2 regions of the Pseudoalteromonas translucida KMM 520 genome follow, and region 1 is predicted to be linked to the other one. Evidence: riboswitches for the same ligand, from Rfam matches in the RefSeq annotation. Region 1 holds a riboswitch; the other holds the start of a gene.
What was found. A riboswitch is a leader RNA that binds a small molecule or an ion and turns the genes downstream of it on or off. The one in region 1 is predicted to bind lysine.

Region 1 (12,193 bases):
TAGTCGGCCAAAAGTGTGCAGCGATTTTAGCGCCACACTGGATGTATGCGGTACAACTAATGCGCAGGCTTTAGCGCTTATTACTGAGCTTGAAGAGTTGACTTAATCCTCGTTTTTAATACACACATATTTACATTTATTTATGAATAAGTGTTTTAAATACTTGAATGCAAAAATTGAAAGCCGCGCTTTTCGCAGCAGCAAGCTCAACGCTTACGATTAAAGTACAGGTTTGTGGCTGTTTTTGTAGATGCGAAGCTTGCTTGCGTGACGGGCAAAGCCTGTAAAGTGATTTACTTACAAAGAGGTTAAGAGACGCTGCGCTTTTAGAGGAAGAGATAGACCCGAAATAAGTCCTTATTATCCGAACTTAGGATTATATATTGACTCATTTACTCCCATTATCTGCTCTTTGTACAATAGTGTTTTACTTTAAATAATTGAACTGTACTTTTCACGTGAGCAAGCCTATCATCTACAACCACCTGGTAAATAATAAGCTTGCTTGTGAAGGGGTCTACCAGCTATAGGTTGCGCTTAGCGTATATTGCTCGCCACGTCCAGGAGTGCCCGGGATCTCTTGAAACGATTCATTCCACAGGTTATCTGCGGCCAATGTAATAAATAAGTTTTTAATCTGCGGCGGCATTATTTTTAAGGTTAAATGAGTGAATAACGCATCATCATCGCCACTGCGCAGCGTATTTTCATGTTGTTTGCGCCATTCGTTATCTATACGAAACTCTAAAATATCTGTTGGGTTCCAAATAGCCGCAAGGGTTAGCCTATGGTCTGGGTAGTTTAATGCGTAAAAGCTAGCATCTATATCGGCTGCGCCATAATTCTCTGATTTTTTTAAAAAGCTATAACTGGCAATAATTTCTGCGTTATCAAAATGCTTAGTGGCAAGAAACTCAACCCCCGAGGTATTAATATCTACCGGATTGGCAAAGCGGGCAGAAGTGGCATCTAAACTATAAGTCCAATCGGTTAAGTTATCATCTTGGCGATAAAAAACAGCAGAGTTAAAGCGCCAACTTTGTCGCTCTAATAATAAACCCAGCTCGAGGTTTTTAGTGGTTTCGCGCTCAAGGTTGTAGTTACTTCTAAACAAACCGCCAGTGTCACTGCCGCCAATTGCGGTATAGCCTGCTACTTGGCTTGCCTGTGCATACGATAAATAAACAGTGCGCTCAGTGCCGTCGCTGTTTTGTGTATTTAAAGTTATATCACCAATAAGTGAAATTTCAGAATCATCGCGATTAGTATCGTCAAAAGCCGCACCAAGGCGAATAGTAAGGTGTTGATCGCTCTCAAGTGCCATTTGGTACTCTGGCAGCACACTTACTTTATAATAATTACGTGAGGTGAAATTATTTTCAAGCGTGGTCGATTCAATCGAATCATTAATAAATTGCGCAGAATAATTGAGTGCAAAAGACGCGCTGTGCGCATGGCGCCCCGAAAGTGCTAGTGATTTAACATCGGTTTGATGAAACGCTTCGAACGACATTGGGTTTTCACGAGAATACACATAGTGATCCTCGTGTTTACGATAATATGTAGATACTTCAAACGAGCTCTCGGCGCCATAGTTTTGTTTATGGTTGAGCATAAATAGCTGAGTTTTAAGATCTTCAGTTTCGTTAACCCCAAATGGAGTATACAAATTTGGCCAACCAAAAAACTTTTCTTGAGAGCCAAAAAACAGATCGGTTTGTGAGTCTGGGCCCACCAATTGAACACGGCTTGAGGCGCGGGTAAAGTCATGATCGCCATAATCAATAGAGCCATCACTTTGTGAGTGAGAAAACTCGCCTTCTACACCCAGCTGCCAATCGGAAATACCATCCAATGGTATATTCACGCCCGCATGCAGGCTTTGTAAATTAAAGTCATTGCTGCCAACCCCAAGTGATACGCTACCACCGGTACTAATTGGCTTCCAAGCAAACGATACTGTACCAACGGAGCTGTTAACGCCATAAAGTGCATTATCTGCTGCGGTGAATATAGCTGGGCCACGTAACATTTGTGGCGCTATAGGAATTTCGGCAAAGTAATGTCCCGACTGCGGATCGAACAACGTTGCGCTGCCAACCCTAAAACCAGTATTTTCGAAAATACCACCACGAATGGTTACATCGGCTTGTGCTTCGGCCATATTACGCGATTGCACATCAACACGCGGATCATACTCTAAATTAGAAACCGGTGAGTCGAAGGTGCCCACGGGTTCCTTATTTGCAGTAGGGGAAGCTTCAACCGTTATTTGCTCTATTGCTGTGGCATTTTTAGTTTGTACTTCAGCGTAGGCAAAGCCAGTAACACTGCATAGCAATGTAGGTAATAATATAGGTAATATAAGGCGCGGGGCACGATTCATGTTTTTCTCATTTTTGTATATGTAATTGTGCTAACAATTAAATCCGAAACACCCTGTTAAGGCGTGATAAAGTAGTCAAATAATTGTAATTTGGCTTGGTATTGTATATTAATCTTAAAAAATTGCATTTGATAATCATTCGTAAAGTAGGGTAATTGATTTTATGAGCACAGTACAAACAAACGACAATTCGCATCTAGAAAGCATTTACTTTGCCGGAGGCTGCCTTTGGGGGGTACAAGAGTTTATTAAGTACTTACCCGGCGTTGTTACCACTGAGGCAGGGCGAGCTAATGGCACAAATAATAATACACAAGGTGAATACGACGGTTATGCCGAATGCGTGAAAGTAACCTTTGATATAACAGCCGTGACACTCAATAAACTGATTGAATACTTTTTTGAGATTATTGACCCTTACAGTGTTAATAAGCAGGGTAACGATGTTGGATTAAAATACCGTAGTGCTATTTATAGTAAACAGCAATGTCACTTAACAATTGCAAACGACTATATAAACCAACGCGCTGATGCAGATAAAATAGTGGTACAAGTTCAGCTGCTAACCAATTATGTTCCAAGCGATGCAGAGCACCAAGACCGGCTAACTAACTTCCCTGATGACTATTGCCATATACCACCTGAGTTATTACATAAATATAAATCGAAATAAAGCGAAAGTCTGCTATATCAATTATGCAAAGAGCGATTGTTTTTCTTATCAGCAGGCTCTGCGGCTACAGCAAAAAATTTAATAAAAACAATCAGCCACAAAAAAGCTCACACATTGTGAGCTTTTATATGTGCTTTAAAACCAGCGGCTACTTTTGTGGCGGGAAGTTACTTAAAATTTTAGCAACTGTTTTTCTAACCGACAGTTCACGTTGCTCAGGAGATTGGTTTTTCTTTAATCGACCATCTTCAGCGCCGCGCCATACTAACTGGTTTGATTCACGCTCAATAATATCAATAACTAAAGTGCCTACTTCGTATTCACGAGCAGATATATCGTTTTGATACCCTAAACCCCACGAGCTCCAACGAGCGCCGTAGCCAATGTTAAAAGAACTTACGTCTAGCTCTTTATCTACCGACGCATGGTAGTTTACCAGCACGTCTGCTTGAGCAGGATCGGTTAAGCTCATACCCATTTTCTGATTAAGCTCACTGCTTATTGCGCTGCGTACACGTTTTTCCATTAACGCATTAATTTGATAGTTATTGGTGTCTTTTGTTAAATCTGCATTTTCTACCCACGCAAACGTTTTATAGTTAGCAAAGTTTGCTGATTTGTCGTAATCCCAATCTGCGGTTTGCGTACAAGCAGTTAAAAACGCAAGTGCGGCTACAATAAAAATATTTTTCATACAGTTTGCTCCTAATCTTTTTTATAAAATAACACACATTGTTAAACAGTGTGATATTTAAGCGCTTAACAACAGTTTAGCTGCTATAGCTGAACCATTGATTAATTACTTAATGTTCAACTTCTATCCAGTCTTTTTCGTCTACCCAGTTTTGTGCACCGTCTTTAACTGAGCGAATTGGCACAATATAATCGCAGCTTGTTTGCGGTTTAACTGAGGCAAATATAGGGACGAAGCCAAAGCTAAGCGCGGTTTCAATAATTGCCTTTTGATTTTGCGGGTCAATGTCGGCGGCTTCATCTATGTATATAGGTATACGGTATAAGTTTTGTTCTTGTGAGCTTAACAAATAGCGAATAAACAACATACCACATAATAACTTAATAGTTATGCGCGTGCCGTTTGAACCCGCCGAGTCTATTTTGTCAAAGTGTTCGGTATCGCCTGCGCGATTGACTACTTCAAAACGAATATCAAATAAATCGGTGAGGGTAAGGCCAGCTTTGTCGGAGGCGAGCTTAATTAAATGATCTTTCGCCTCGTTTACTGCGCTTTCGCTATAGGGTTCTTGGCTGAGTAAATCCAGCGTGTCCCCTTGCTCAAACTGATGCGAGGTACTAATTATAGTATCTATGCTATCAACTAACATTTTGCGCGGTATTACATTAATTTTAAATGCTTGAAGGTTCGAAATGCGATGCTGGCTAATGCCTTTATTAAAGCTGTTCATTTCGCGGCGCAGGCGGTCTAAATCTTCGCGCAGGCCTTTAATGGTTGCGGCTACTTCAGTTAGAGCCACGCGGCCTTGGCGCTCAACGGCATCGCGTTCGTTATCAATGTTATGAAACGCACTAATGAGTTTTTGATACTTACTAAACTCATCGTTTTCGTTATCAAACTTGGTAATACCGGCGTTATAAATATGTAAATAGGTATTGCGTACGTTTATCTCAAAGTTACGCAGCTCTTGGCAGTCTTTATTAAAGTGGTGCACTAGGTCGCTTAAATTATCAAAGTCTATTGTTACCTCTATCATGTAAGGGGTAACTTTGCCGCTGTATAAATCAAGGGTGTGGTCAATTCGCTCACTTTTAACTTGGCGCAAACGATCAGATTGGCGATTAATTTGCGCCTGTTTTGATTTAATTATTGAGCGTCGGTCGCTAATTGAGCCGCTATTTTTTTGAATGTCTTGTAGATAATCGTCAACCTGATCGCGCTCGGCTAACAGCTGCTCTTTTAGCATGGTTTGTGCTTCTGCCGATTGCAGCATAGTGTCAAACTGCTCTAAACGTTTAAGAGCGGCTTCGGCGCTCATTAGTTCATCGTACAAGGTGTCTTTTTCTTTTTGCTTGTCGGCCACATTTGCCGCTACATCGCGCTGTTGCTTAAACTCTTTTAAAGCCTGTTCAAGGGCGCTTAGCTGAGCAGTTAGTTGCTCTTTATTTTCGCCGCTTTGCATTTGTACAGGCGAGAGCTTTTTAAGCTTAATACTCGCACCAGGCAGTGTAAGTACGCCGCCTTTAACGTTTTCACTTAAGTGCGATAAAAATTCCCCAAACGCATCTTCGTCATCAATACTTATATCGCCATTGCTGGTGGTTGCAAACGAAAGCATGTCGGGGTTTAAAATGCGCGAAATTTCTTCCACTTCTTTTAACGACAGCTCTTCGCGCATGCGGGTAAATAAATTAAATTCCAAGTTTTTAAGTTGCAGCTTTAAGCTCTTAATTTGTTTTTGGGTTTCGCTAATACGGTAGTCAAGTGTATGCAGGCTTTGCCCTTGTGCGCTGGTAATAGAGTGCGAAAGCGACTCGTAGTCTTGCTTTAACTGGGTTAGGTTTGTTTTAAGCGTGGCTTTGTTAACCAGTTCAAATTCGTTTTTAAGTGCGTTAAAATCTAAAAACCATTGCTCTATTTGCGTTTGCCTGCGCTCTATATCGCGCGACTGCTGCACGTACAAACTTTGCTTTTGTTCAAACTCGTGTTTTTCGTGCTCTATGTTTTCAAGCGCTATTGCCAGCTCTTCTAGTTGCGATTCTTGGTAGTTGTCAAAGTCAATGAGTGCTTGGTCAATTTTTGGAGCATAAGCCGCTAATTTACCTTTTAGTACAGTTTGGTTCTCTAGCATCGACTCAAGCGCGGCTATGGGCTCTTGCATCGATTCAAGGGCGTGTAACTCACGTTTACTGCGGTTTACTTTGTCGAACGAGCGACGCCACACTTCATAAAAGTCGACCTTAGAGTTAGACATGTGGCGCTCAAATACACGTAGCATAAAGCGTTTTACATCGGCGGCACCGAGTTTATGTAAGTTAAGAATACGGCGAAATATTTCTTTATAAATAGTCGAATCTTGAACGTTATTAAGCGGGATCATTTTTAAGTTGATCTCGTCGTCAAATGGGGTTGCGCCGCCGGTGAGTAGGGCGTTTAGCTCTTGCGCTTTTAGCTCTATGGGGTTGTACCCAAGCTGTTTTAAATGGCTAAACAGCTTAGTGTATTTAATAATGGTTTTACCTTGGGTGTACTGCTCTAAATCAAGCTTACCTTGGTAGCAAAAATATTGGTGCGCATAACCGGCAATTTTCCCCAAACCCGCTACACCAATTACTACTGAGCCATGGGGCAGGTTTGCTTCAAGCAAAATGTAGGATTGATCGGACGAAAAATAAAACTTACGGGTTTCGTCTAAATCGTGGCCATCCCATTCGGTTAGGCGTAAATCGTTAATAAGCGGAAACTGAAGAGCATTTATTACCGAGCTTTTACCGGTATTATTAGGCGCGCAAATAGAGCTGCTTTTATCCAGCGGGATCACACATTTTGCGTAACCTGCAGTATTGAGTAGGGCGAGTTTACTTAGTCCGTATAAATTTTTCATTGCTCGTCCTCTGTTAGGTAGGTTTCTTCGTTTACTTCCATTAAGGCATCTATATAGCGATGAATAGGGGCTTGTAGCATAAAGCCTGCTTCTACTTCGCGTGCCAAACCTAAGCGCACCATGCGCAGGTACACGTCTTTGCGCAGATCGGAGCCCGAAAATATCTCTAGTTGATCAAACAAGTGTTTGTTAATTTGCACTAAGGTTTGCATTAACTCTAAATCGTTTACTTCGTCGAACAAGGCGCGCATTGGGTCTTTGCCGGTGTTGGCGTAGTGCTCAATTAAAATATAAATAGTGAGGGCAATAGCACGGGATATTTTGCCCATATTGGGTGTGCTTTCGTCGCTGCTAAAGTAATAAAAGCCACGGCTGTCGTGTTTTAGCTCGTTACCTAGGGCGCTAAATAGCGCGCTGTAAGCGTCTATGTTTTGATCCAGCTCTTGCCACATTAGGTTGTCTTGTTCGCAAATATGATAACCCGCCACTAATTTTTTATTAATTGCTTGTAAGTGGGTAAGCTCGTTTAAGTTTATTTGTGTCATGGTGATTACTCATCTGCCTTACTAGGTTTTTGCGGCTGTGAATTATAGGGATAAAGAGAAAAATACTGACCGGCAATTTTAAAGCGTGCTTTTTCATCGCTTTGGCTTTTTTCAAGCTCGTCGTCACTCACTAATTTTTGATACAAAAACAGCATTTCTTCGGCATCTAAATCGGGGTAACTTTCGTCTAAAAATTGCAGCAATGGTTGCGGCTTTTTACGTTTTGTATTGAAGCGTTTTGCAAAGCTGCTTTTAACATCGTTGTAATCGGGAATGTTTGGCGTTTGAAAAGGCGGTACATCTTGCTGATCGGGCAATTGGTATTCTTGGTGTTCAAACTCAACCAAACTTGCCATATAGGCAACTATATGACGTTGTTGCCCCAGCGAGTAACGCTGTGCGTCGCTCACAAAGTGTGGTTGCACCGCTGTTAGCATGTTGTCTACGCCATTTTTACGCACTAGCCCAAGCACTTTTGCAGCTTGGCGGGTAATTAAGTTATTTCGGCGTAGCTCTTCACGCAGCGGCATTAGCATGTCGGCACTTTTACGCAGGCTTTCGCGGCCTACTAAATGCATTTCGAGAATACGGGTACGTAATTGCTCTAGCATGCGTTTGTCGGTATATGCTTTACCCGATTGCTCAATACGCTCTATTTGCGTACTAATTTGCAGCTCTATAAGATTAAAACAGGCATGAAATTCGCCGCGAATATCAATCATTTCTAGCATTGGCTCTATGTATTCGTCAAACGCTTCTATTACCGCTTTATAACGCTTTTGCAGCGATTGCACCGCGTTATTAGATTTAGCTTGCTCAACAATATTTAAAATGGCGTTTTCGTTGTGTGCGTACAGTTTCATTATTTTGCGTACCCGATCATCCATAATACGGCTAAAACGGCGTAAGTCGTCAAAATCTTCCACTTCGCCCGCGTTAGCTAAGCGATCGCCAAGGCGAGCTAAGTCCTCTACTAATACGCTAATTTCTTGTGCTAAACCTAAATGCTCTTCTTGCAGTAAAAATGTAGCAAAGTCGGCAATGGCACGGTTTATTTCAAGCTGCGAAGATTTAGCTAAAGGAATTATAATATCTTGATTTAACAAGCGATTAGTTTCTTTATAAATTCGCTCGTTATGCCATGTAGGTTGTTTGTGTTTAATGGCATTTTGCAAATCTTTAATACTAAAGTCGGCCATTTTAAAACGTTTAAATAATAGCTCTAGCACCCCCCAATGTTCGCTAAGGGTATTTAATAGCTTTTTAGCTGGGATCATAAGGCGTTTATACATCCTAGTATGTTGTTAAATAACGAGCTAAATAAGCGAGTTATTCATAATTTTAATAGCGCTGATAGCACTATGGTATTCGTTTTTACAACGATTTAATAATAGTTTTTACCAGGTCATAGTGATAACATCCGCACCGAAAATAGGCACACGAAATATGCGGCTCTATTTTCTTCATAGGTTCAATTTTTACATTATTCCAAAGGTTGTTCAATTATCATGGTTTCCTCTATTATCCTGACTTTAATAGCGATTGCATTTTTGCTGATTGTTATTGAGGATATAATCCACGTAAACAAAGCTAAAACGACACTTTTTTTTGGTACGCTCTGCTGGATTATCTCTTTTATCTTCCCTATTAATGGGCAAAGCCCTGATACGATTCAATCACTCCTTAATCATAATATTTTAGAAATTGCCTCCTTATGGTTGTTTTTAATGGCGGCAATGACCTTTGTTGCCTATTTAAACTCAAAAGGGTTTATCGAAAATATTGTTAACCGGATTATGCCAAAACGAATTAGCGAACGTAAGTTAATGTTTTTGGTTGGTGTTTTTGCATTTTTATTCTCTTCTATTTCCGATAACGTAACTGCTACGCTTATATCTTTAGCGGTGGTTTTATCATTAAAACTTGAAGCCAAAAAGCTAATTAGATACGCCACGCTGATAATTTTTGCGGTTAACTCTGGTGGTGTGTCGTTAATTACCGGTGATGTAACCACGTTAATGATATTTTTAGATGGCAAAGTAACTATTAGCAATTTGTTATTGTTAATTGGGCCAGCATTTGTAAGTGTGATGCTGTTAGCTGCACTGTTATCAATAGGCTTAAATGGCCAGCTCGACTTTACTAAAACCAAGCAAAAACGCATTGAAAAAACCGATATTACAATTGCAGTTATCTTCTTATCTACGGTTATTGCTACCTTAACACTGAGTGTTTTATACAGTGTACCGCCATTGCTTACCTTTTTGTTTGGTTTGTCTATGATGTTTTTAGTGGCGCAATTTTTAATGCGCAAAAAAGACATAAACAAAGACATGATAGATTTTATTCGTGAAATAGAATACGACACCTTGTTGTTTTTTGTAGGTGTATTATTACTGGTAGGGGCGTTAAAAGAAGTTGGTATGTTAAGCAACTTTAGCGACCTGTACACAATAATGGCACCTGAATACGCAAACTATTTAATGGGTATATTGTCGGCAGGCGTTGATAACGTACCACTTACTGCCGCGTTATTAAAAGCAGATATAGTAATGACACAGCAGCATTGGCTGTCGTTTACTTATGCCACAGGCGTAGGGGGCTCTATGTTAATTATAGGCTCAGCGGCGGGTATTATTGCCATGAGCAAAGTTAAAGAACTGACCTTTATGAGCTATTTACGTTTGTCGTTTTATTTATTAATTTGTTACACCGTAGGCTATACAGGCTCGTATTTAATGGCAGGTTTTGTTTAATATTAGTTATTAAAGTGCTTGACAGCTAGATGTCTAAACGATAACTTTCAAAGCCCCAGTAAAGTATTGATCTTTTCAATATATTGCTGGGGTTTTGTTTTATTAGTGATTGCTAAAATAGCCATTAATACAACATTCAGAAGAGGTGCGATACTTAGGTATTTAATGTGAGGTGACGAACGCCGTTGAGCATTAAAGAGGGAGGTACTCGCCGAGAAAAATAACGCGTCGTCGTCGTTGTTTTTCGGTTTATGGGGCTGAATCCTCAAAACTGTCACCAATATAGGTGGAGAGCTTCTGGCAGTGAATTTTCTTACCTTATATTTGCTGCCAAGTTCTTCTTGTTTTATTACGGTTTGGATGCCGTGAAAGGAGACAAAATGACAACCCAATCAGTGCCACATGTAGTATTAGGCAGCAAATCAAATTATACCGTTGCTAAATTTGGCGGCACCAGCGTAGCTAACTTTGCGGCTATGGACCACAGTAGTAAAATTGTAGTAGCAGATAAAAGCGTGCGTATTGTTGCACTAAGCGCCAGCGCAGGAGTCACTAATCATTTAGTTGAGCTATGTAAAAACAACCTTAGTGAAGATGAGCGCCAAGCACATATTAACGGCGTGCTGGCGATTCAGCAGGCTATTTTAGCCGAGTTGAGTTTAGATACCGACTTAGCGCAGGGCTTTGCCCAAACGTTAGCGGCATTTGAAAAACTAGCCAGCCAAACACTACAAACTAAAGCGCTACATGACGAGCTATTAAGTTTTGGCGAGCGGTTATCAACTTATTTATTTACCCAAGTGCTGCGTTTAAAAGGTTTAAATGCAATACGCTTTGACGTGCGCCAAGTGCTTAAAACCGACAGTCAATTTGGCAAAGCAACTCCTAATGTTGCAGCTACTGCACAAGCAGCAAGCGCATTACTTATTCCGCTGTTAGACGATCAAGTAATTGTTACACAGGGCTTTATTGGCAGCGACGAACACGGCCAAACGACCACTTTAGGGCGCGGCGGATCAGACTACAGTGCTGCATTACTGGCCGAGGCTATTCATGCTAAAAGTGTACATATTTGGACTGACGTAGTGGGTATTTTTAGTACCGACCCGCGTTTATGTGTAAAAGCCACGCCTATTGCACGCCTCAGCTTTGACGAAGCCGCCGAAATGGCTACCTTTGGTGCAAAAGTATTGCATCCGGCAACTATTTTACCCGCCAGTCGCAGCCATATTAATGTGTTTGTAGGGTCGAGCCGTGAGCCAGAGCGCGGTGGTACTTGGATTGAACGTGAAAAGTCGCAACTGCCAGGAATTCGCGCAGTAACACAACGTAAAAATCAAATATTACTTACCCTTAAAAGCCCCGAAATGCTATTAGCTAGTGGCTTTTTAGCCCGAGTATTTACCATTTTAAGTGAGTTTAATATTTCGGTAGATTTAGTGACTACTTCTGAAATTAGCGTAGCAATAACGCTTGATAACGCGCCTAATGCATCGCGTCCAGAGCTTGATCAGGGTTGCTTAGATAAACTTGCTGAGTTTTGTCATGTATCGGTAGAAAACAACTTAACCTTAGTGGCGCTTATTGGCTCAGAAATACAGTTGCGCCAGCACGAAATGAACTTAATGCAGGTATTAAGTGACTTTAATATAAGGCTAATTTGCCACGGTGCAAGTAAGCATAACTTGTGCTTTTTGGTCGAGCAAGGCGAATCCGATAACGTAGTGCAAGCTATTCATAGCCGACTACTTGAAAGCGATTGCGCGGCCTAATATAGCTAAATTAATAAGAGAGCACTGCCAGTCAGTGCTTTTTTCGCTCACTACACTTATATCAAATTCACCTACCACAGAACTACTGGCATTAAGCTGTGTGCAAGTTAACTCTGTAAACACATTAGGGCTTAGTAACTTGGCAATAGGGCGGCTAGTGGCTTTAGCGAGCGCTTCTTTTAAGGTCCAAATTCTAAAAAAGTGTTTAGCTTGATCCTCTGCATTGGTGGGCTTGGTGATCAGCGCAATTTCATCGGTATGATAAAAATGCTTTGCGAGTTTTTCAAAAGGGCGCTTTGTGCTTATTTTTTCAATATCGAAACCAAACTGGGCTTTTGTAGGGTTAAGTGCAGCGCCAACAAAACCATTAGAATGCGATATACAGGTATTAATAACGGTATGGCTGTTATTAATGTGTAGCGCTAATTTACTTGTTTGTAGGTTAAACTCTGAGCTTATATTACATGGCTTAATGCCCGCCAT
Region 2 (12,193 bases), 1.2 Mb from region 1:
TTAGCCAATAAAAAACCCGCAAAAGCGGGTTTTTAAATAAGCTGTAAAAATTATACTGCTTGTTGAATGATCACGTTGTCTGCTTTTTTAGTGTAAGCAGGCATGCGATGGAAGTTCAAGTAGCGATATGTATCTGACGCTGTTGCATTGATCTTCGCTGCATACTCTTGATACTCAGCAGCAGTTGGCAATCGACCGATAATTGCCGCAACTGCAGCAAGTTCAGATGATGCTAAAAATACATTTGCACCATTACCTAAACGGTTAGGGAAGTTACGTGTAGAGGTAGACACTACCGTTGCTTTATCAGCAACACGTGCTTGGTTACCCATACATAATGAACAACCTGGAGTTTCTATACGTGCGCCAACACGACCAAAGATGCCATAGTAGCCTTCTTCAATTAGTTGGTCTTTGTCCATCTTAGTAGGTGGAGCAACCCAAAGCTGAGTAGGTAGTTGACCTTTAAAGCCATCTAGTAACTTACCAGCCGCGCGGAAGTGACCAATGTTAGTCATACAAGAACCGATGAATACTTCATCAATTTTCTCGCCAGCAACATCAGAAAGTAGACGCGCGTCATCTGGATCATTTGGAGCACAAAGAACTGGCTCTTTAATCTCAGCTAAGTCGATTTCAACTACGTGAGCGTATTCAGCATCTTTATCTGCTTCCATAAGCTCAGGATTAGCTAACCAGTCTTGCATTGCATTAATACGACGTTCAATCGTACGTACATCGCCATAACCTTCAGAGATCATCCACTTAAGCATAACAATGTTTGATTCTAGGTATTCAGAAATAGACTCTTTTGAAAGCTTAACCGTACAACCTGCAGCTGAACGCTCAGCAGATGCATCTGATAATTCAAACGCTTGCTCAACAGTTAGGTGCTCAACGCCTTCAATTTCTAGTACGCGACCAGAGAACTCGTTGATTTTACCTTTTTTCTCAACTGTTAATAAGCCTTGCTTGATACCGTAGTAAGGGATTGCATGAACAAGGTCACGTAATGTGATACCTGGTTGCATTTCGCCTTTAAAACGAACCAAAATTGACTCAGGCATATCAAGAGGCATAACACCTGTTGCTGCTGCGAATGCTACTGCACCCGAGCCCGCTGGGAATGAAATACCTAATGGGAAACGTGTATGCGAATCACCACCAGTACCTACGGTATCTGGTAATAACATACGGTTTAACCATGAGTGAATAATACCGTCACCTGGGCGAAGTGAAACGCCGCCACGGTTCATGATGAAATCAGGAAGCGTGTGATGCGTGTTTACATCAATAGGTTTTGGGTATGCAGATGTATGACAGAAAGACTGCATTGTTAAGTCTGCAGAGAAACCTAAACAGGCTAAATCTTTAAGCTCATCACGTGTCATAGGACCTGTTGTATCTTGCGAGCCAACAGTTGTCATTTTAGGCTCACAGTATTGACCTGGGCGAATACCTGCAACGTTACATGCTTTACCAACCATTTTTTGCGCTAGTGTAAAGCCTTTATCTGATACTTCAGTTGCTGTTGGTACTTTAAATATATCAGTAGCACCTAAACCAAGTGATGTACGTGCTTTGTCTGTTAAACCACGACCAATGATTAGTGGAATACGACCACCAGCACGAACTTCATCTAAAATCACTTCAGATTTAAGTTCAAACTTAGAGATTACTTTATCAGTACCATGCTGCTTAACAACACCTTCGTATGGGTAGATGTCAATTTGCTCGCCCATGTTAAGTTCATCAACATTTAGCTCAATTGGTAAAGCGCCAGAATCTTCCATAGTGTTAAAGAAGATTGGTGCAATTTTATTACCTAGACATACACCGCCAACACGCTTATTTGGTACAAACGGGATATCATCGCCCATAAACCAAAGCACTGAGTTAGTTGCAGATTTACGTGAAGAACCCGTACCAACAACATCACCAACGTAAGCTAGTGGTAAGCCTTTAGTTTTTAATTCTTCTAGTTGGGTGATTGGGCCTACTTCGCCTGGTTTGTCAGGAGTGATACCATCACGTTCAATTTTTAGCATAGCTAAAGCATGTAGTGGAATATCTGGACGAGACCATGCATCTGGTGCAGGTGACAAGTCATCCGTATTTGTTTCGCCAGTTACTTTAAATACAGTAACTGAAATCTTTTCAGCAACAGCTGGTTTATTAGTAAACCATTCTGCATTTGCCCAAGACTCAATAATTTGCTTAGCGAATGTGTTACCCGCTTTTGCTTTTTCTTCTACATCGTAAAATGCATCAAACATTAATAATGTGTTTGAAAGGCCTTTAACTACGATTGGTGCAAGTGTGTCGTCATCAAGTAGGTCTATCATAGGTGCGATATTGTAACCGCCCAGCATAGTACCTAATAATTCTGCCGCTTTTTCTTTAGAAAGTAATGGAGAATTAGTTTCACCTTTAGCAACTGCCGCTAAAAATCCTGCTTTGATATAAGCTGCATCATCAACACCTGCCGGTACACGATTAGCTAATAAGTCGAGAATAAATTCTTCTTCACCAGCCGGTGGAGTTTTGATTAATTCAATAAGATCAGCCGTTTGCTGAGCATCTAATGGCGCTGGTACGATACCTAACGCGGCACGTTCTTCTACGTGTTTACGATATTCTTGTAGCACAATATTGCCCTCTTGGTGACGTGAAAGTATTCGGTAGCGCTTCATAAGCGCAATGTTACCCAATACTTATAGTATTCTAACGCTTAATTATAAAGCTTTTATGGTTAGATGAAAATCTATCCAGTTCAGCAACTGATTATACCGACTATAAGTATTATGAATAGTAGATAAAGTAAAATCAATTTCTATGAATGTTTATTAAGTAAGAATCATTAGTATTTATTTTTAATTTTAGTTTTTAGTAGGCATAAAAAAACCCAACATAAAGCTGGGTTCATATAAATAAATAGCTATTAACGCTTAACTTTTACTTTTTCTGTAGCAGTTAACTGTGCTTCAACACGACGATTCTCTGCGTTTGCAGCACGTGTGTTGGCTGGGTTTTTAAGACGGTCTTCACCGTAACCCACAGTAGAAATGCGAGACTCTTCTATTCCATCTTTAACTAATTCTGCAGCTACATCTTTTGCACGCTTTTCAGATAGTGATTGGTTATAGCTAGCATCGCCTGGTGCAGAAGCATGACCTTCTAATTGCACTGTTACTGCGCTATTTTCTTTCATGAAATCTGCAACTTGCTTGATATCATCAAAGTATTTGTTTGGTACATTAGCTGTATTATTAGGGAAAGTTACTAATAACTTAACCGTTACTTCTTTATTTTCATAAAGTGTACAACCATCAGCATCAACTGCATCTACCATTGGTGTGTTAGGGCACTTATCATCTGCATCTGGAATGTTATCGTTGTCGCTGTCTACTGGTGCAACTTCAACAATTACTGGCTCTGGAGCTGGTTGAACTGGCTCTTCTGCTACTGAACTTTGACCAAATAAGTAGTTAATACCTAATTTAGCGTTCACATCGGTATAACCACGGTCAAGACCTTGATAAACAGATGTTTCTGCGTTAACAAATAAACCGTCTGTAATGAAGTGCTGGTAACCAACACCTGCGTTCAAGAAAGTATTATCTATTGCTGCATCCATTTCTTTAACACCAAATAGACCGTAAAAAGGACCACCACCAAAGTGATACAGCGCATCGATACCATAACGCTCACCGTCAATACCGTTACGGTTGCCAGCAACCTTGTCAAATGCATTAAAGTCCATGTCTGCATACTCAAGACGAGCGCTCCAGTAATCACTGAAACGGTAACCAACTTCAGCACCCCAGCCTGTTGACTCGTTTACATCTAAGCCAGCTTGGTCACGCATGTTTCTCCATGAAGCATCATAGTAGTCACCGAATACACCAATGTAAAAACCTTCAGTTTTTTCTGCAGCAAATGCTGATGCGCTAGTTGCAGCTAACGCAATTGCGATTGTAAGTGATTTTAATTTCATTGTTTTCTTCCCATTTTAACAATTAAAAATATAGCTAATTCTTTCTAGCTCAACCAGTTTTTTTAAGATTACCTGATCCTTTATTAATCAATACTTAACAAAAGATAAATTAATTCATTTTCAATACACTATATACAAGTATTAGTAAGTTTAGGACATATAAATTACTTTACCCAACCCCTAGAGAATAAATACTACGCTGGTATCTAAATTTATTAAATAATAGTACCAACTTCACTAGGTGAGTTATATTAAGTTCCAAGCTACTTAGCCTTAAATTGAGTAGCAATAATACCACTGCAGCCAATTAAGCTCAATAATTAGGCAGCTCTAAGTACGCTAAATAACCTTATATTATCAGCAATTTAAACCCAAATATAATGATTAAGTACCACAAAAAGTATAATACTCTTTATCACTGCTAGGTGCATCCTGAAATTTTGCCAATTTGTCAGTATTTTCATAAGGTGTGTGCATGACCTGCATAAACTCATGCAGTAATTCACTTGAGCCAGCCTTATTATACTCACTAAGTATTTTTTCGATCACATGGTTACGAGGAATAACTCGCGGATTAGCTACGCGCATTACTGTATAGCTGCGATCATCGGTGCGTTTTTGCCACTTACCGGCCCACTGAACTAATGCCCCTGGTATGCTCATTGCACCTGTTAAAGACTCGGTTAGTGCATCAAACGTATTGGTGTAGTCGAGTTGATGCTCTTTTAATAACTGTAATAGCTCTGAAATTAACTCTTTATCGGCTGTATCTGTACCTGCTAAGCCTAGCTTAGTTGCCCACATTGCACTAAATTCAGCATTAAATTGTTCAGCAAAACTATCTATTATTGGGGTCATTAATGCCACAGCTTGTTCGTCGTCATCATTTACAAGCGGTATTAAACTCTCAGCTAAGCGGGCGCAGTTCCAATTAGCAATATTAGGTTGATTACCAAATGCATAACGCCCTTGCTTATCAATAGAGCTAAACACGGTATCAAAATCAAAGCTATTCATCATGGCGCATGGGCCATAATCGATAGTTTCGCCGCTAACCAGCGTATTATCGGTATTCATTACGCCATGTATAAAGCCTACTCGCATCCAACTAACCACCAGCTCAACTTGGTTTTTAATCACTGCAGCTAAAAATGCTAAATAACGCTCAGGTCCTGTAGTTTGAATTTTTGGGTAATGACGCTCAATAGCTAAGTCGGCAAGGTTTTTAAGCCCTGCAACGTCGCCTTGTGTTGCTAAATACTGAAACGAGCCAACACGAATGTGGCTACTGGCTAGGCGCGTTACAATAGCACCAGGTTGAGGTGGGTTTCGGTACACGGTTTCGCCACTACCAACCACAGCTAAGCATCGCGTGGTTTTAACACCTAACGCTTGCATTGCTTCGCTCATTATATATTCACGTATTGCTGGGCCAAGTGCACAGCGGCCATCGCCACCACGAGAGTAAGGAGTGGCACCAGAGCCTTTTAATTGAATGTCCCACAACTGGTTTTGCGCATCCGCTACTGCACCTAGCAAATGAGCACGCCCATCGCCTAAGCGTGGTGAAAAATGTCCAAATTGATGCCCTGAGTATCCTAGTGCAACCGCTGCAATTGCTTGCTGTTCGTTGCCGCCAAAAGTACTGGCCCGTAACTCAGGAGCTACATTAATATTAAACGCTTTAGCTAAGCTGTCGTTCCAGAGTAATAGCTGTGGGGCGGCCACCTTAGATGGGCGATCTTCAATTGCAAAATTGTCGGCTACTTGTCTGTACCTTGGCATTAAATTCATAACTACCCTCTACTGTTGTTGGCTTATACCTACACGATTATCGCCTACACTGTAGGCTATAATTAAGCTTAGCTCTTGCATGCTCAAACCGCTTTGTTGCTGTAATTCATTAAAAAATGCTTGCGCTGCAGTTAACGACTTTTTAGTTTGTAAGCCACCATCAATAATTTTGTGCGCGCGCAAATAACTCTCAACATCCCGCGATAATAAAAAGGTGTCTTTACCCAATGCACGCAAAGTATAAGGGCCGGTATTTCCACCCAAGCGTGCACCGTGTTTTTTTAAGTACGCCCACAAACCAATAATATCTTCACTTGGCCAGTCTGCAATAAACTGACTAAAGCTACCATGTTGCTGGGTAACCTCATGGATCATGAATGCATTTTCGGGGATCGTTTTTACTTTTTTATAATTGCGAACAATACGCTCATCGCTGGCTTTTTGCTCCAACATATCGGGCGGCATCATTAATAATTTTTCAACGCTAAACTGCCAAAAAACCTCTCTAAAACCTGCCCACTTGCTGTTAATAACCGACCAGTAAAAGCCACTTTGAAAAACCTTACGCGTAAACTCTTCCAGCCAATCATCATCACTTAAAGCTGCTAATTGTTGCTTAGATGCGGGTTTAGCGAGTAGTTGCTGTAGCATTTGTGTTGAGCCTTTTCGCTCTACTGCTCGCTGATAAATATCATTAAATTTTTCCATCTGCTTGAAACCTTATTTTGCAGTTACAAATTTCGCGCCGCGATTAACCCCTAGTTTAAGGGAAATCGTCCTTATACGTAACCGTTACCAAAATCGATGACACTATCTGCATTTAGCTGCTTGACACCCAGATGGCTAAAATGATTTAATCATCGCACTTACCCTATTTAATTATATTTGTATTGCTTGCAGTACAAATATAAAGGGCTGGAAGAGGTGCGTTATTCAGGTAGCGTATGTTAGGAGCACAAACTCCATTGAGCATACGTAAGGGGAATTAACGCCGAGAAACAACAATGTTTGTGTCATTGTTGTTTCGGGCGACTAGGTTGAATCCTAGCGACTGTCACCAATAGCTATTTAAACGTAGCTTATTAGTTTGGTGGAGAGCTTCTGGTCTTAGTATAATAAGGCCGTGCGCCCTATTATTTAAGCCCATTCGCTCTTCGAATTATAACATACCCTACACGTGGGTATTTGTTCGAACGATGTTAATGCGGCTCTTTCCTATATAGCTTCTTAACTCGCCGAACATTCTATAAGTTCGCGAGAGATGATCAAAAACTTTAATTTAGATGACTACTCAGTCTGGACGGCGCTCGTTACTCCGTTTAATCAAAACGGTACAATCGACTATGGCACCTTAACCACTTTGGTTGCTGAGCAAGCTGCTGCTAATAATGCCATTTTATTACTAGGCAGCACAGGTGAAGGCTTAGCCTTAACACTTAAAGAGCAACAAGCCATTGTTGAGCACGTGTGCCAATTATCACCTAATGTACCCTTAATGGTGGCTGTAGGTGGTATGAACCTCAAACAGCAATTAGCCTGGGTTGAATACTGTAACCACCTGCCTATTCATAGTTTTTTACTTGGCTCGCCGCTTTATGCAAAGCCCGGTGTAATTGGACAAACCCATTGGTTTGAAAGCCTTTTAAATATAAGTAAACACCCTTGTATGCTTTATAACGTACCAGGGCGAAGCGCTGTCGATATTCCAGTAGCAACCATTCAAAACCTACAGCAACATAAAAACCTATGGGCACTTAAAGAAGCCAGTGGCAACATTGCGCAATTTGAAGCTTACCGTCAAGCGGCTCCTAACTTAGCTATTTTTAGCGGCGATGATGCGCTTATGCCCTACTTTGCCCAAGCCGGTGCTAAAGGACTGGTATCGGTAGCAGCTAATGCTTGGCCGCTACAAACTCACGAATTTGTACAGCGTAGCCTAAGTGGCCAATACCCCAATTTATTTACTCAGTGGTCAAGCGCAATCAGTAGCTTGTTCACTGTAGCAAACCCCATTCCCGTTAAAGTACTCATGCATTTACAAGGGCGATTAACGAGTTCGTATTTACGCCCCCCGTTAACTCACCTCGAATTAACGCAAACAACGTGCATTGAACAAGCAAACAACACCATTTTATCTTGGCATTAAACATAGGTTTTTATAATGAGCTGGTTAGAACTATTAAATAATTTAGAGTCGGGCGCAGTACGCGCAGCATCACAAAACGAAAGCGGCCAATGGCAGGCTAACGTTGCAGTAAAACAAGGTATTTTAGAAGCCTTTAAAAATGGTACAAACACCGAATTTGCCGGTGGCTTTGTTGATAAACATAACTTAGCGCCACAACAGTTTAGTGCCACCGATGGCGTACGTATGGTCCCGGGTGGCTCAAGCGTGCGCCGTGGTGCTTATGTAGCTAAAGGCACTATTATTATGCCACCAGCGTATGTAAATATTGGCGCATACATTGACGAAGGCACTATGGTAGATAGCCACGCTTTAGTTGGCTCGTGTGCGCAAGTAGGTAAAAATGTACACCTTAGCGCAGCCGTGCAACTTGGTGGTGTGTTAGAGCCAATTGGTGCCAGCCCAGTGGTAGTTGAAGATGATGCATTTATTGGCGCAGGCTGCGTAATTGTTGAAGGTGTAGTAATTAAAAAAGGCGCAGTGCTTGCTCCTGGTGTACGTTTATCGGCCACGATTCCGGTATACGACTGTGTAAACGAGCGCCAACTTGATAAAGGCGAGCCAATTCCTGAGTACGCTATTGTAATACCAGGCTCTCGCCCTGCTTCAAACGAATGGGCGCGTGCACAAGGTTTAAGCATGTCGTGCGCGTTAATTGTTAAGTACCGCGATGAGCAAAGTGATGCATCATTACTACTTGAAGAGGTTTTACGTTAATGAGCTTTTTGAGCACGGGCGTTAAAACGGCAATTAATGAATTATCAAGCCAACTCGATAGCCCATTTTTTGTTTACGACCTAGATACGCTAAATAATCACTTGGCACAATTGGTCGCACAAACCGAGGTAAAACTGTGGTATGCGGTTAAAGCAAATCCACTGTCTAAAATTATTCAATGCTTAGATAACGCCGGGTTTAATTTTGACGTAGCCAGTAAAGGCGAGCTTGAGCAAGTACTTGCTCAAGGCGTTAGTAGCGATCGCGTGCTCAACACCGGGCCAGCTAAAAGCCCAAAACAAATTAAACACTTTATTGAGCGCGGCGTACGTACTTTTGTTGCCGAAAGTATTAATCAAGTTCGCTGGCTCAATGAGCAAGCCAAGCTACAAAACTGTCAACTACAGGTATTACTGCGCGTACAGTTACGTTGGCCCGAGGGCGAAAAAAATCCACTAGGTGGCGATAGCCTCACGCCATTTGGACTCGGTTGTACAGAGTGGCAGGCACTTAATATTACCGACTATGACGCACTTAGCTTTGATGGCCTGCATATTTTTCAATGGGGAAATATGCTCAGCACGCAAAAACTCAGTGAGTTGTGGTCACAAATGATTGCACCACTTAGCCAGCTTGCTCGCGATTTAAATATAAACCTTAAAATTTTAGATTTAGGTGGCGGCTTGGGTATTCCGTATACGCAAAACGACATAACGCTTAATTGGGATGACTTAATAACTGCCCTCGCTAAAATTAAAAAACAGGCGGGCGTTGAAGAGTTATGGATGGAGCTTGGCCGCTATGCCGTGGGTGAATGCGGACATTACGCGACCCCAGTAGTAGAGCGAAAACAAAACTATGGCCAACAACAAGTTATTTTAAGTGGCGGTATAAACCACTTATTGCGCCCAGCCGTCACTAGTCAAGACTTTCCAGCAGCGTTACTACGAGATTCAAACACACCAACCCAAGCTATGAGCTTATACGGGCCACTTTGTACCGCACTCGATTGCTTGGGCGAGCACGCATTACCAAGTGATCTAAATGAGCACGACTGGTTGGTGTTTAGTCAATGTGGTGCCTATGGTTTTAGTGAAAGTATGCCGTACTTTTTATGCCACGAACTTGCAGGCGAATATGTTTTAGAACAAAACAAACTTAGCTGCCTACGTGCAGCCGAAGATGCCAGTTATTACTTGAGATAATTTACCTAAGATAATGTACCTAAAATAAAGTACCCGAGATAAAATTAAAATGTTGAGATACTCATGATCGCCTCACCAATTAGTCAAGAAAACATCGTCGTTGGTGAAGTTGCCAATGGCTTACCTCTCACTATTCCTGTGTATCGTTTAAAAGGCGATGGCACGGGGCCAAGTGTGTATATTCAGGCCAACATGCACGGGGCTGAAGTACAAGGTAATGCGGTAATTTTTCAACTACTTGAACAATTAAAGCACCTCAATCTTAAAGGTGATATTACTTTAGTGCCCTATGCCAACCCTATTGGTTGTAATCAAAAGTCGGGGGAATTTACTTTAGGTCGGTTCGACCCTATCACCGGCACTAATTGGAATAGGATGTATCATTATAATACTGAGTTAGTCACTCAGTTTGCAAAAAACCATACGCAATACGACGATGCCACATTAAAAAGCACGTTTAAACAGGCACTTATTGACGAAGTTGACAGCAAACTCAACGGCCCTGCTTATTTACTCAATACAGGTAAACGCATTGCGCTTAACTTACAAAAGCTCGCTCACCAAGCCGATATAGTACTGGATTTACACACAGGTCCTATTTCAAGCAAACATTTGTACTGCCCAACCTATGCGGCTAATAGCGCTCGGTATTTTAATATTGAGCACGTACTGCTTATTCCTAGTGATTTTGACGGCGCTATGGATGAAGCTAACTTTTGCCCCTGGTGGCATTTAAACGAAGCACTGAGCAAGCAAGGTCGCGAGCTAAGCATACCTGTAGAAGCTTTTACTGTAGAGCTAGGCAGCCAAGAAAAAATAGATTTGAGCGAAGCACTAAACGATGCAAACAGTATTTTAAGTTACTTAAATTATAAAGCCGTATTTGAAAATGCACCCCACACGCCGGCTAACATTACTCGCTACGCGTGTCATTTAAATGATTACTTTGCTTATTACGCGCCCATGGGCGGAATGGTTGAGTATATTGCCCCCCTAGGCGCGCATATTAAAGCAGGTGAGCCAATTGCTAAAATACTGCGCATGGAGCGTTATTTAAGTGAACAGCCACTACAAACACTTTCCCTTGAATGTGATGCTATTGCCATACTGCACTTTGCCTCGGCGAGTGTTAACCAAGGCACTGAACTGTATAAATTTTTTACTAACGTATTTGAGCTTTAAGCTCTCCCTTCTCATTGCGTGAGAGTAAGTTAACTATAGTTAATTTGCATTATAAAAGCGGCTTAGGCCGCTTTTATTTTGATCTAATTATACAAAATATACGTAAATTCAGTAAAAGTTCACCGTTACATATGTAAAAAGGCGTTATAATTAAATTAACGCATTAAACCATCAATACTCACAAAGGAATTACAATGAGCTGGCGATACTTGATCATACTTTCAACATTAGTTAGTACTACTGTTTTTGCTGAAGAAAAACCTAAAAGCAATGAGCAAAATAGTAATATTGAGCTGGTAAAACAATGTATTTTAAATGAAGTGATTGGTGGAGACGGCAAGCAAACACTCAACCAGCTTCGTAAAAAATGCTCCGCTCTTGAAGAAGATAAACAGCTTACCGCTATCGATAAGCGCAAAGCACGTGAAGCAGTAAGCCAAAAAAACCGTAATGTTATTACACCACATAAACGTAACTACATTTTACCTATCTCGTATGTATCGCATCCGAACAATAGCTCATTTGAAACATTCGACGAGCTAACTGGCGAAAAAAATGACGAGCCACTCGATAACTTAGAAGCCAAGTATCAGCTTTCAATTAAGGTCCCTCTCTTCAATGACTTTTCTGATGAAGACCAAGCTATATTTTTTGCCTTTACACTACAGTCATATTGGCAGCTTTATAACAAAGAAAGCTCATCACCATTTCGTGAGACCAACTACGAGCCAGAAATTTTTTGGGTTAACTATTTAGATCAAGAGCACGTTCCTTGGGGCGACGAAATGGCTGTTGTTTTGGGTATTTCGCATCAGTCTAACGGTAATAGCCAGCCAAACTCACGTTCATGGAACCGTATTTACGCTAACTTTATTTGGGAAAAAAATGGCTTTGTATTTAACTTTAAGCCTTGGTATCGTATTTCAGAAAGCGAGAAAGAAACACCTTTAGATCCAAGGGGCGACGACAACCCTGACATTTACAAATACATGGGTTACTTTGAGTTTAGCGGTGCGTATCGCCTTAATGAACATGAATTTAGCTTTATGACCCGTAACAACTTAAATTCAGACAATCGCGGTGCTTTACAGCTCGATTGGTCATTTCCGCTTT

Region 2: another riboswitch for lysine. It lies ahead of dapA (4-hydroxy-tetrahydrodipicolinate synthase); the one in region 1 lies ahead of lysC (lysine-sensitive aspartokinase 3).

What each region holds. Positions count from the first base shown of each region.
Region 1 covers NZ_CP011034.1:1,401,737-1,413,929, forward strand. The annotation lists gene PTRA_RS06630 (YkgJ family cysteine cluster protein) at 1-106, shown strand, start outside; gene PTRA_RS06635 (TonB-dependent receptor plug domain-containing protein) at 518-2,386, opposite strand; gene PTRA_RS06640 (peptide-methionine (S)-S-oxide reductase) at 2,550-3,059, shown strand; gene PTRA_RS06645 (DUF4136 domain-containing protein) at 3,208-3,753, opposite strand; gene PTRA_RS06650 (coiled-coil domain-containing protein) at 3,863-6,637, opposite strand; gene PTRA_RS06655 (condensin complex protein MksE) at 6,634-7,182, opposite strand; gene PTRA_RS06660 (hypothetical protein) at 7,188-8,459, opposite strand; gene nhaD (sodium:proton antiporter NhaD) at 8,691-9,938, shown strand; lysine riboswitch at 10,071-10,243, shown strand; gene lysC (lysine-sensitive aspartokinase 3) at 10,319-11,710, shown strand; gene PTRA_RS06675 (4'-phosphopantetheinyl transferase family protein) at 11,684-12,193, opposite strand, start outside.
Region 2 covers NZ_CP011034.1:183,091-195,283, reverse strand. The annotation lists gene acnB (bifunctional aconitate hydratase 2/2-methylisocitrate dehydratase) at 51-2,648, opposite strand; gene PTRA_RS00915 (OmpA family protein) at 2,942-3,997, opposite strand; gene PTRA_RS00910 (protein adenylyltransferase SelO) at 4,382-5,791, opposite strand; gene PTRA_RS00905 (DNA-3-methyladenine glycosylase I) at 5,801-6,499, opposite strand; lysine riboswitch at 6,703-6,900, shown strand; gene dapA (4-hydroxy-tetrahydrodipicolinate synthase) at 7,053-7,937, shown strand; gene PTRA_RS00895 (2,3,4,5-tetrahydropyridine-2,6-dicarboxylate N-succinyltransferase) at 7,953-8,693, shown strand; gene PTRA_RS00890 (PLP-dependent decarboxylase) at 8,693-9,898, shown strand; gene PTRA_RS00885 (succinylglutamate desuccinylase/aspartoacylase family protein) at 9,962-11,080, shown strand; gene PTRA_RS00880 (phospholipase A) at 11,275-12,193, shown strand, end outside.